DNA from 3 places in the Streptomyces sp. NPDC057307 genome. Region 1 is predicted to be linked to each of the others. Evidence: riboswitches for the same ligand, from Rfam matches in the RefSeq annotation. Region 1 holds a riboswitch; each other region holds the start of a gene.
What was found. A riboswitch is a leader RNA that binds a small molecule or an ion and turns the genes downstream of it on or off. The one in region 1 is predicted to bind thiamine pyrophosphate.

Region 1 (4,002 bases):
AGAACTGTCCGACGTCCACATCAGACTGCAGGTCGGCACCGAGCACGCCCTGTTCCGGGTCAGCGCACCGCCGCTGGTCGCCTTCCTCGACCGCACGGACCGGCTGGTCCCGCTCGGCCAGGAGATGGCGCTCGGGGACTTCGAGACCAACCTGGAGGAGACGCTCGGCCGCATCCTCGCGGAGGAGAACGCGGGCTGAGCGCCCCCCGGCGGCCGCCCCCGAAGGGCCGGAGGGCTACGCCTTACGGCGCCGCCCGCCGCCGCCGCGCGCCCGCAGACCCCGGAACGGCGCCCGGACGGACGCCTTCGACAGCGGTCCCGAGGACGCTCCCGCCGCCGGACCCGAGGACGCCCCCGACGGCCCCCCTGACGCGGTCTCCGTAGCCGATCCCCCCGATGTCCCCGGCCGGTCGGCCGACACCACCAGCGCCGCCAGCGCCGTGGTCACCGGCACCGACGCGACCAGACCGATCGAGCCCACCAGGGTCCGTACGATCTCCTCGGCCACCAGCTCGCTGTTGGCCACCGTCCCCACGCTCGACTCCGCGATCGTGAAGAGCAGCAGCAGCGGCAACGCCGCGCCCGCGTAGGCCAGTACGAGCGTGTTCACCACCGACGCGATGTGGTCCCGGCCGATCCGGATCCCCGCCCGGTAGAGCGCGCGGGGCCCCATCGTCGGATCCGCCTGGCGCAGCTCCCACACCGCCGAGGTCTGGGTGACCGTCACATCGTCGAGCACACCGAGGGATCCGATGATGACGCCCGCCAACAGCAGACCGCTCATGTCGATCTCCGGATAGAGACCGTGGATCAGCCCGGTGTTGTCGTCCGTGTTGCCCGTCAGACTCGCCCAGCCGATGAACACCGAGCCCAGCAGCCCGATCAGCAGCAGCGAGATCAGCGTGCCGAGGACGGCGACCGACGTACGGGCCGTCAGACCGTGGCACAGATACAGCGCGATCAGCATGATGGCGCTCGCGCCGACGACCGCGACGATCAGCGGATTCGAGCCCTGGAGAATCGCCGGCAGGATGAACAGCGTCAGTACGGCGAACGAGATGACGAGCGCGACCAGCGCCATCAGCCCGCGCAGCCGCCCCACCACGATCACCGCCAGCGCGAAGATCCCGGCCAGCACCGCCATCGGCATCGTGCGGTCCACGTCCGTGACCGAGTACTGGAGATCACGCGGCGCGTCGGGCGCGTAGGCGACCACGACATCCTGTTTCACGTGAAACTGCCGGGGCGCGTCCGGCTGGACGACCTCGACGAACGTACGCCCCTTGTCCTTGCCGCTCGTCACCTCGACCGTCGCCTTCACACAGTCCCCGGTCTGCGCGCGCTGCGCCTCACGCCCCTCCGGCGTCGACGTGTCGCCCGTCGGCGGGACCTGAGCGGCGTTCACGTCCTTGCAGTCGATCTGCTCGATCTTCACCACCCGGCCCTGCTCGGTCTGCCGGTCGAAGCCGACACCGGTGCGTTCGTGCGCCGGGGCGCCACCGGGCCAGAGCACGACGAGTCCGACAACGACGGCCGTCGCGAAGGGAATCAGCACCGCGGCGATGACCTTGCGCAGATGCTTGGAGACCGGCGCGGCCGGTCCGTGGCTGTGCGAGTGGCCATGCGTATCGGGTGTCTGCTGGGGTGAGGTCACCGACCGATCATCGCAAGAACGACGGAGGCCCTCTGTTCAGCACGCCCGACATCGCGTTAGCGTGGTGGTGCCTTTACACACGCGGGAGCTCGGAGCACCGGGCTGAGAGGACGCTGACTGTGGAGTTCCGGGGTTTCCCCGGATCCCTGAGCTGCGTCGACCGCCGAACCTGTTACCGGGTAATGCCGGCGTAGGGAGTAGGTCTCCATGACCGTTCAGGACACACACACGTCTGCCGCGCGATCCATCGGCTGGCACAAGGGGTACGTGGAAGGTTCACGCCCCGACCTCCGGGTGCCGGTCCGTCAGGTGCATCTCACCAACGGCGACGACGTGACGCTGTACGACACGTCGGGGCCGTACACCGACCCCACCGTCGAAACCGACGTACGGCGCGGGCTCGCACCGCTCCGGGAGAACTGGATCATCGGCCGCGGCGACACCGAGGAGTACGCGGGCCGCCCCGTCCGCCCCGAGGACGACGGCCTCAAGCACACCTCGCCCCGCGGCGGCCTTCGCAATCTCGACGCCGTCTTCCCCGGCCGCCCGCGCCAGCCGCGCCGGGGCCGCGACGGGCAGGCGGTGACCCAACTCGCCTACGCCCGACGGGGCGACATCACCCCGGAGATGGAGTACGTCGCCATCCGGGAGAACGTCGCGCCCGAGGTCGTACGCGAGGAGATCGCGGCCGGCCGCGCCGTGCTGCCGGCCAACGTCAACCACCCCGAGATCGAACCGATGATCATCGGCAAGCGGTTCCTGGTGAAGGTCAACGCCAACATCGGCAACTCCGCGGTCACTTCCTCCATCGAGGAGGAGGTGGACAAGATGACCTGGGCCACCAAGTGGGGCGCCGACACGGTCATGGACCTCTCCACCGGCCGCAACATCCACACCACCCGTGAGTGGGTGCTGCGCAACTCCCCCGTCCCCATCGGCACGGTGCCGCTCTACCAGGCCCTGGAGAAGGTCGACGGCAAGGCCGAGGAGCTGACCTGGGAGATCTACAAGGACACAGTCGTCGAACAGGCCGAGCAGGGCGTCGACTACATGACCGTCCACGCGGGCGTCCTGCTGCGGTACGTGCCGCTGACGGCCCGCCGCAAGACCGGCATCGTCTCGCGCGGCGGCTCGATCATGGCGGCGTGGTGCCTGGCGCACCACCGGGAGTCGTTCCTGTACGAGAACTTCGAGGAGCTGTGCGACATCCTCGCGGCGTACGACGTGACGTACTCCCTCGGTGACGGCCTGCGCCCCGGCTCGATCGCCGACGCCAACGACGAGGCGCAGTTCGCCGAGCTGCGGACGCTGGGCGAGCTGAACACCATCGCCAAGCGGCACCACGTGCAGACCATGATCGAGGGCCCCGGCCATGTCCCGATGCACAAGATCAAGGAGAACATCGACCTCCAGCAGGAGATCTGCGAGGAGGCGCCGTTCTACACGCTCGGCCCGCTGACGACGGACGTCGCCCCGGCGTACGACCACATCACCTCCGGCATCGGCGCCGCGATGATCGCCTGGTGGGGCACGGCGATGCTCTGCTACGTGACGCCCAAGGAGCACCTGGGCCTGCCGAACCGCGACGACGTGAAGACCGGCGTCATCACGTACAAGATCGCGGCGCACGCGGCGGATCTGGCCAAGGGGCATCCGGGGGCGCAGGAGTGGGACGACGCGCTGTCGGACGCGCGGTTCGAATTCCGCTGGGAGGACCAGTTCAATCTGGCGCTCGACCCGGACACGGCGCGGGAGTTCCACGACGAGACGCTGCCCGCCGAGCCGGCGAAGACCGCGCACTTCTGCTCGATGTGCGGGCCGAAATTCTGTTCGATGAAGATCTCGCACGACATCCGGCGGGACCACGGCGGTTCGCAGGACGAGATCGAGGCCGGCATGGCCGCCAAGTCGAAGGAGTTCGCGGCGAGCGGCAACCGCGTCTATCTGCCGATGGCCGACTGAGCGAGCCGGTATAAAGATCCCTGGCGGAGCCGCCTCACGAGGGCGGCTCCGCGTCCAATTCGACAGGGGTGGGGATCAAAAGTGTTGCTGAGGAGAATAGGCAGATGGGTCACGGTGACGGCTGTGGCGGCCGCGCTCGGCCTCGGTGGGGCGACCGTCTCACATGCCTCTGATCAGCTTGAGGTTCTCTACACGGGAAGCGTGTCGAGCGACCTCGGTATCCTGCAGGTCGGCGCCCGGTCCGGGGCCGACGTCGAGAACATCACGGCGCGCCTGATCTCGTACGCGACACAGACCGAGGTCGCCGAGGTCGGGTTCGACGACTTCCGGCTTGTCTCCGGTACGCGCCAGGACGGGGTCTGGCACACGGAGAAGCCGCTGGATCT
Region 2 (4,002 bases), on a different contig from region 1:
GGTCCAGAGGCGGCTTGTCCAGCGTGATCAGGAACCCGAAGCCGACAGTCACCGCGGAGACGCCCAACGGAAGCATCAGAAGAGCGTCGAAGCCCCGTACGAGGCGCCCCGCCCTGCGGGTGAGCGCGGCGGCCGCCAGCCCACCCACGACCAGAGCGATGACCGTGGCCACCAGGGCGTAGCGCAGGGAGTTCCAGACCGCTTCCAGCGGCGGAACGAGGAACGTGCCGCCGCTCGCCTCCACCGAACGGAGCGCCCGGTAGTAGTCGAAGCCGTACCCGGCGGGGCCGTCGAGCGACCGCTCGACCAGCACGCCGAGGGGCAGCAGGATCAGAAGCAGGACGGTGCCGAGCACCCCGGCGAGCAGCACCCACTGGCCGGCTCCGCGCGGCCTGCGCGCCGTCTGCGCGGGATCGACCAGTTTCAGGACGGTCTCCCGCCTCCGTACGGTCCAGGCGTGCAGCGCCAGGACCCCGCCGACGGCGGCGAACTGCACCATCGTCAGAACGGCGGCCGTGGGCAGATCGAGCAACTGCGCGGTCTGCCGGTAGATCTCCACCTCCAGCGTGGAGTAGGCCGGACCGCCCAGGATCTGGACGATGCCGAAGGAAGTGAAGGTGAAGAGGAAGACCATCAGCGCCGCGGCGGCGACGGCGGGGCCGAGCGCGGGCACCGTGACACGCCACCACGCCGCGAGGCGCCCGGCACCGAGCACCCGCGCGGCCTCCTCCTGCCGTGGGTCGAGCTGGGCCCAGAGACCACCCACGGTGCGGACGACCACCGCGTAGTTGAAGAAGACATGCGCCAGGAGGATCGCCCATACCGTCGTGTCCGCCCGCACGCCCCACAGTTCGTCGAGGAGCCCGCCGCGCCCCAACAGCGCCAGGAAAGCCGTGCCGACAACGACGGTCGGCAGGACGAACGGCACGGTCACGACGGCGCGCAGCACCTGCTTGCCGGGGAACTCGAAGCGTGCGAAGACGTACGCGCCGGGGAGCGCGATCAGCAGGGTGAGGGCGGTGGAGAGCGCGGCCTGCCACGTGGTGAACCAGAGCACCTGCCCGATGTCGGGCCGGCTCAGTACGTCGCCGAACCTGCCCCAGTGCCAGGATCCGTCCGCCTTCAGCCCGCGGCCGACGATCGCGGCGACGGGGTAGGCGAAGAAGACCGCGAAGAAGGCGACGGGCACGGCCATGAGGCAGAGCCGTACGGCGCTCCCCCGGCGCCGTACGACGCGCGCCGCGCGTCCCGCTCCCCGGCCCCGGCCCCGGCCCCGTCGTCGGACGACGGAGCCGGCGGCGGCAGCCTTTCGCGGGGGCCTCTCGCCCTTCCGGGCGGCCTCCGCGCCTACTTGACGACGAGTGAAGACCACGACTGGATCCACTCGTCACGGTTCTTGGCTATCTTCTCCGGGGCCACGGTCTCCGGGTTGTCGACGACGGCGCCGTGGTCGGTGAAGAGGGCGGGCAACTTCGCACCGTCGACGACCGGGTTCACGAACATGTTGAGCGGCATGTCCTCCTGGAAGGTCTTGCTCACCAGGAAGTCCAGCAGGGCCTTGCCGCCCGCCTCGTTCTTCGCCCCCTGGAGCAGGCCGGCGAACTCGATCTGGCGGAAGCAGGTGCCCGCGGCGACGCCGGTCGGCGCCTCCTTGGGCTGCGGGTCGGCGTACAGGACCTCGACGGGCGGGCTCGACGCGTACGAGACGACGAGCGGACGCTCCGCCTTCGCCTTCTTGCCCCCCGCCGAACCGGAGAATTCCTCGTTGTACGCCTGTTCCCAGCTGTCGACGACCTGGACGCCGTTGGCCTTGAGCTTCTTCCAGTAGCCCTGCCAGCCGTCGTCCCCGTACGCGGCGACGGTGCCGAGGAGGAAACCGAGGCCCGGTGAGGACTGCTCGGCGTTCTCGACGACGAGGAGATCCTTGTAGGCGGGCTTCGTCAGGTCGGCGAAGGACTCGGGCGGGGCCAGTTTCTTGTCGGTGAAGTACTTCTTGTCGTAGTTGACGCAGATGTCGCCGGTGTCGACGGGGGTGACACGGTGCTTGGCATCGTCGAGGCGTACGTCGGCGCGGACCTGGTCGAGGCCCTTCGCCTCGTACGGCGTGAACAGACCGTTGTCGAGAGCGCGGGAGAGCAGGGTGTTGTCGACGCCGAAGAAGACGTCGCCCTGCGGCGAACCCTTGGTGAGGATCTCCTTGTTGAGCGCCGCACCCGCCTCGCCGCTCTTGAGCACCTTGACGGTGTAGCCCGTCTGCTCGGTGAACTCCTTCAGTACGGAGTCCGAGGCGGCGAACGAGTCGTGGGCGACGAGCGTCACGCTCTTGGACTTCGCGCCGTCCGACGCGGTGGAGTCCTCGGACCCGCCGCCGCACGCGGCGAGCGTGGAGACTCCCAGCGCGGCGGCGACGGCGCCGACCGCCATCTTCTTCGTGGTACGCACTGAATTCCTCCTGGGGTGTCCAGGAGAAGACGCGGCCCTGCCCCGCGCCGGCGAACCGGAGCAGGGCAGGGCGCAACAGCTTGAGTGATGACCGAACTTCCTACCCAGAATGACCTGGGCAAGGTTCAGAGGGTCTGCGACCGTGAGGCTCTTCTCGGGCCTCTGCCGCACTCTCAGCGCTGTGGCGCTCCCCTGTCGGAATATGTAATTCGTTCGAACCCCAGCGTACATGGGCCCCGACGGGGCCCTTCGCCGCGCTCAGCGCTCCGTCGCCGCCAGCTGACCGCACGCCCCGTCGATCTCCTGGCCTCGGGTGTCGCGCACCGTCACGGGCACCCCATGGGACGCGATGGCCTCCACGAATGCCTTCTCGTCCTCGGGGCGGGAAGCCGTCCACTTGGAGCCGGGCGTCGGGTTGAGCGGGATCAGATTGACGTGCACCCGCTTGCCCTTGAGCAGCCGTCCCAACAGATCGCCCCGCCACGCCTGGTCGTTGATGTCGCGGATCATGGCGTACTCGATGGAGATCCGGCGACCCGACTTTTCGGCGTACTCCCAGGCGGCGTCCAGCACCTCCCGCACCTTCCAACGGGTGTTGACCGGCACGAGGGTGTCACGCAGTTCGTCGTCGGGCGCGTGAAGCGAGACGGCGAGGCGGCACTTGAAGCCTTCGTCGGCGAATCGCAGCATCGCGGGCACCAGGCCCACCGTCGAGACGGTGATGCCGCGCTGCGAGAGGCCGAGACCGTCCGGCTCCGGGTCGGTCAGCCGACGGATCGACCCGACGACGCGGCGGTAATTGGCGAGTGGTTCGCCCATGCCCATGAAGACGATGTTGGACAGCCGGGCGGGGCCGCCGGGGACCTCGCCGTCGCGCAGCGCGCGCATACCGTCCACGATCTGGTGCACGATCTCGGCCGTGGACAGGTTGCGGTCGAGCCCCGCCTGCCCCGTGGCGCAGAACGGGCAGTTCATGCCGCAGCCGGCCTGCGAGGAGATGCACATGGTGACCCGGTCCGGATAGCGCATCAAAACGGACTCGACGAGCGTGCCGTCGTGCAGCCGCCACAGCGTCTTACGGGTGGTGTCGTCGTCACAGGAGATGTGCCGGACCACGGACATCAGGTCGGGCAGCAGCTCCGTGGCGAGCTTCTCGCGCGCGGCGGCCGGAATGTCCGTCCACTCGGCGGGGTCGTGCGCGAACCGCGCGAAGTAGTGCTGCGACAGTTGCTTGGCGCGAAACGCCTTCTCGCCGAGCGCCGCCACGGCCTCGCGACGTTCCTCCGGCGTGAGGTCGGCCAGGTGCCTCGGCGGCTTCTTGGCGCCACGGGGCGCGACAAACGTGAGCTCTCCGGGATTGGGCGGTGCCATGAGCTGTTTTCTCCTCGGTACGACGAGGCCGGTGTTCCCCGCCGGCTGCGGGAGGGACATGGGCACACTGCCGGTGCCAGGAGACCTCATGTGACGGGCCCCGCGACCGCGGAGCGCAGTAAGGCCCGCCGTACGGGACGGCGGGCCTTACCAGGGTAACCGGTACGGATACGGCTCAGCCCGAGCCGA
Region 3 (4,002 bases), on a different contig from region 1:
GGGCGGTGCGGGCTGGGGGGTCCCCCGCGGCGGAGGGAGCTGGTTGTCGGTCTTTGCGGGGTGGGGGGTGGGTGGGGCGCGGACCGGGGAGGCCCCGGCCCGCGCACGGCGGGCTCAGACGGCGAGCGCCTGCGCGCGGCGCTTCACCTCCGTACCGCGATTTTCGCTGAGGGCCTGCGCGGGCGTGCCCGGCAGGGACGGGTCGGGAGTGAAGAGCCATTCGAGCATCTCTTCGTCGGTGAAGCTGTCGTCCCTCAGGAGCGTCAGGGTCCCCGCGAGGCCCTTGACCACCTTGTCGCCGTCGATGAAGGCGGCCGGCACCTGGAGCGCGCGGTTCTCACCGCGGCGCACGGCGATCAGCGTGCCGTCCTTGACGAGCTGGCGTACACGCGTCACCTCGATATCGAGCATTTCGGCGATATCGGGCAGGTGGAGCCAGGCAGGGACGAGAGCATCGATCTTTGCGTCAATCTCAGTCACAGGACAAGCCTGCCATCCCGGACTGACAGTCGGAAGCCGAGCCGGGTCAGAGGGCTGTCAGTTTGAGCGGTACGGCGGGGTCGGCGGCACGCTCCGTGTCGATCCGGGCGCCCGCCGCGACGAGTTTGCGGCCCTGCGCGAGATCGCGCGGTCTGCCGACGGCCAGCAGCGCCACCAGCACCCCCTCACGCAGCCAGAGGACCGACCAGGCGGCGCTCGCCGGGTCGCCGCGCCGGAGCAGGGTGTCGGCGTGGGCGTGGTGGCCCGCGTACTGCACGAAGCGGCCGAACTGCTCGGACCAGAAGTACGGGACCGGGTCGTACGGCTCGTGCGCCTCCCCGACGATGTCGGCGGCGACGGTGCGCGGCCCCTGGAGAGCGTTGTCCCAGTGGTGCACCATCAGCCGCTCTCCGTAGCGGGCCGAGGGGAACGAGGCGCAGTCCCCGACCGCGTACACGCCGGGCTGTGAGGCGCGCAGCCGGTCGTCGGCGGTGACGGCGCCCTCGGGGCCGGTCGCGATGCCGGAGCCCGCCAGCCAGGCCGTGGCGGGTCTGGCGCCGATACCGACGACCACCGCGTCCGCCGCCAGCTCGCGGCCGTCGGTGAGGAGCACCCTGCCGGGTTCGACGGCCGCCACGCGCGCGTGGGTGAGGAGTTCGGCGCCGCTCTCCGCGTACCAGTGCGCCATCGGAGTGGCGACCTCGGCGGGCAGGGCGCCGGCGAGGGGACGGCCGGCGGCCTCGACGACGGTCACCGCGCAGTCGGCCTCCCTGGCCGCGGTGGTGAACTCGGCGCCGATCCAGCCGGCGCCGACCACGACGATGTGCCGCCCGCCGTCCAGGACGGGGCGCAGCCGCGCGGCGTCGTCCAGGGTGCGCAGCAGGTGGACACCGGGCACGCCCTCGGCGCCCGGCAGCGTGATCGGCTCGGCGCCGGTGGCGATGACGAGTACGTCGTACGGAACCGGCCCCGCCTCCGTGTCCAACTCCCGGTCCCCGGGGCGTACGCCGGTCACTTCGAGACCCAGTCGCAGTTCCACGGAGAGCGCCTCGAAGTCCACGTCGAAGGCCGAACTCTCCGCCGTCCCCAGGAGGACGGCCTTCGAGAGTGGGGGCCGGTCGTAGGGCTGGTGCCGCTCGGCGCCGATGAGGGTGACGGGGCCGTCGTGGCCCAGTTCGCGCAGTGCCACGGCGGTCTGCACACCCGCCATACCCGCGCCGACGACGACGGTGCGCCGCTCGTCCGTCTGCTTCCGCTGCTCGCTCACCCGATCACCTTAAGGACCCGGCGGGGACGACGACTCCCTTACAGGGCGCGGGGACAGGGGGTTACGCTGACCTCCGAAGCAGTTATCGGCAGTAGCGAACAAGAGACTTCACACCTCGCGGGAGCCCGCACGCAGCGGGCTGAGAGGGAAGCTGACACGGCCTCCGACCGTACGAACCTGATCCGGGTCATGCCGGCGAAGGGAGGAGCTGGACGCCCATGCGGTCATCTCATACCGACGTCCTCGTCGTCGGGGGCGGGATCATCGGCCTCGTCACGGCCTGGCGGGCGGCGCAGCGCGGGCTCGGTGTCACCGTCGTCGATCCGGAGCCGGGCGGCGGCGCCGCGCAGGTCGCCGCCGGAATGCTCGCCGCCGTCAGCGAACTCGACCACGGCGAACAGACCCTGCTGGGGCTGAACATCGCCTCCGCGGGGCTCTATCCGGACTTCGTCACCGAGTTGGAGTCGGTCTCCGGCCAGGACACCGGCTATCGCGTCTGCGGCACGCTCGCGGTCGCTCTCGACACCGACGACCGGGCACAGTTGCGTGAACTCCACGCCCTCCAAAGGAGGTCGGGTCTGGAGTCGGAGTGGCTCACCGGCCGCGAGTGCCGGCGGCTGGAGCCGATGCTCGCCCCGGGAGTGCGTGGCGGTCTGCGGGTCGACGGCGACCATCAGATCGACCCGCGCAGGCTCGCGGCCGCCCTCGTGACGGCCTGCGAGCGGTCGGGAGTGGTCCTCCACCGGGCCTGGGCGGAGCGCCTGCGGGTGGTCCGGGACCGGGCCGCCGGGGTCGCCGTGCGCGGCGGCGCCGAACTCGGCGCCGACCAGGTCGTCATCGCCGGGGGCAGCCTCAGCGGGCAGCTCGCGGGCGTGCCGGACGACGTCCTGCCGCCGGTTCGCCCCGTGAAGGGTCAGGTCCTGCGGCTGACGGTGCCACGCCCGTACGCGCCGTTCCTGTCCCGGACGCTGCGGGCCGAGGTCCGCGGCAGCCACATCTATCTGGTGCCGCGCGAGAACGGCGAGCTGGTCGTGGGCGCCACGAGCGAGGAACTCGGCTGGGACACGACGGTGACGGCGGGCGGGGTGTACGAGCTGCTGCGCGACGCCCACGAACTCCTTCCCGGCATCACCGAACTGCCGCTCACCGAGACGCGGGCCGGGCTGCGGCCGACGTCGCCGGACAACGCCCCGCTGCTCGGGCCGACCGCCCTGCCGGGCCTCCATCTGGCGACCGGGCACCACCGCAACGGGGTGCTGCTGACGCCCGTCACCGGTCAGGTCATGGCGACCGTGCTCACGACAGGCGAACTCCCCGACGACGCGCGGCCCTTCACACCGGGCCGTTTCTCCCCCGGCTTCGTGTCCGGCTCGTCGCCGGCCCTCTCCCCCGCCGTCTCCGTAGGTCAGGAGCAGCACGCATGACCGACACCACGCCTTCGTCCGCGCGGGGATCCGTGACCGTGTCGGTGAACGGCGAGGCCCGCGTCCTCGCCGGACCCGTCACCCTCGATGTCCTTGTCGCGACCCTCACCCCCGCCCCGTCGGGCGTCGCCGCCGCGCTCAACGAGACCGTCGTCCCGCGCGGGCGCTGGTCGGCCACCACCCTGTCCGACGGCGACCGCGTCGAAGTCCTCACCGCCGTCCAAGGAGGCTGAGCCAGATGTCCGACGACCGGCTCGTCATCGGCGACTCCGTCCTCGACTCCCGCCTCATCATGGGTACGGGCGGGGCGCCCAGCCTCGACGTACTGGAACGGTCCCTGATCGCGTCCGGCACCGAACTCACCACCGTCGCCATGCGCCGGCTGGACCCCACCGTGCACGGCTCCGTCCTGTCCGTGCTCGACCGGCTGGGCATCCGGGTCCTGCCGAACACGGCGGGCTGTTTCACCGCGGGCGAGGCCGTCCTCACCGCCCGTCTGGCGCGGGAGGCGCTGGGCACCGACTGGATCAAGCTCGAAGTGGTGGCCGACGAACGGACGTTGCTGCCGGACCCGATCGAACTGCTCGACGCCGCCGAGACGTTGGTGGACGACGGCTTCACCGTCCTGCCGTACACGAACGACGATCCGGTGCTGGCCAGGAAGCTGGAGGACGTGGGCTGCGCGGCGATCATGCCGCTCGGTTCCCCGATCGGGTCGGGTCTGGGGATCCGTAACCCGCACAACTTCCAGCTGATCACCGAGCACGCGCGCGTGCCGGTCATCCTGGACGCGGGGGCCGGTACGGCGTCGGACGCCGCGCTCGCCATGGA

Region 2: another riboswitch for thiamine pyrophosphate. It lies ahead of ACFUN8_RS24570 (thiamine ABC transporter substrate binding subunit); the one in region 1 lies ahead of thiC (phosphomethylpyrimidine synthase ThiC).
Region 3: another riboswitch for thiamine pyrophosphate. It lies ahead of thiO (glycine oxidase ThiO); the one in region 1 lies ahead of thiC (phosphomethylpyrimidine synthase ThiC).

Annotation. Positions count from the first base shown of each region.
Region 1 is NZ_JBHUZM010000036.1:35,581-39,582, reverse strand. It holds gene ACFUN8_RS15960 (SsgA family sporulation/cell division regulator) at 1-199, shown strand, start outside; gene ACFUN8_RS15955 (YibE/F family protein) at 236-1,654, opposite strand; TPP riboswitch at 1,726-1,868, shown strand; gene thiC (phosphomethylpyrimidine synthase ThiC) at 1,862-3,616, shown strand; gene ACFUN8_RS15945 (hypothetical protein) at 3,818-4,002, shown strand, end outside.
Region 2 is NZ_JBHUZM010000082.1:8,530-12,531, forward strand. It holds gene ACFUN8_RS24565 (ABC transporter permease) at 1-1,195, opposite strand, end outside; gene ACFUN8_RS24570 (thiamine ABC transporter substrate binding subunit) at 1,348-2,442, opposite strand; TPP riboswitch at 2,522-2,646, opposite strand; gene rlmN (23S rRNA (adenine(2503)-C(2))-methyltransferase RlmN) at 2,701-3,813, opposite strand; gene ACFUN8_RS24580 (phosphatidate cytidylyltransferase) at 3,989-4,002, opposite strand, start outside.
Region 3 is NZ_JBHUZM010000122.1:3,339-7,340, forward strand. It holds gene ACFUN8_RS29640 (Rv2175c family DNA-binding protein) at 115-480, opposite strand; gene ACFUN8_RS29645 (NAD(P)/FAD-dependent oxidoreductase) at 527-1,690, opposite strand; TPP riboswitch at 1,855-1,969, shown strand; gene thiO (glycine oxidase ThiO) at 1,966-3,171, shown strand; gene thiS (sulfur carrier protein ThiS) at 3,168-3,404, shown strand; gene ACFUN8_RS29660 (thiazole synthase) at 3,410-4,002, shown strand, end outside.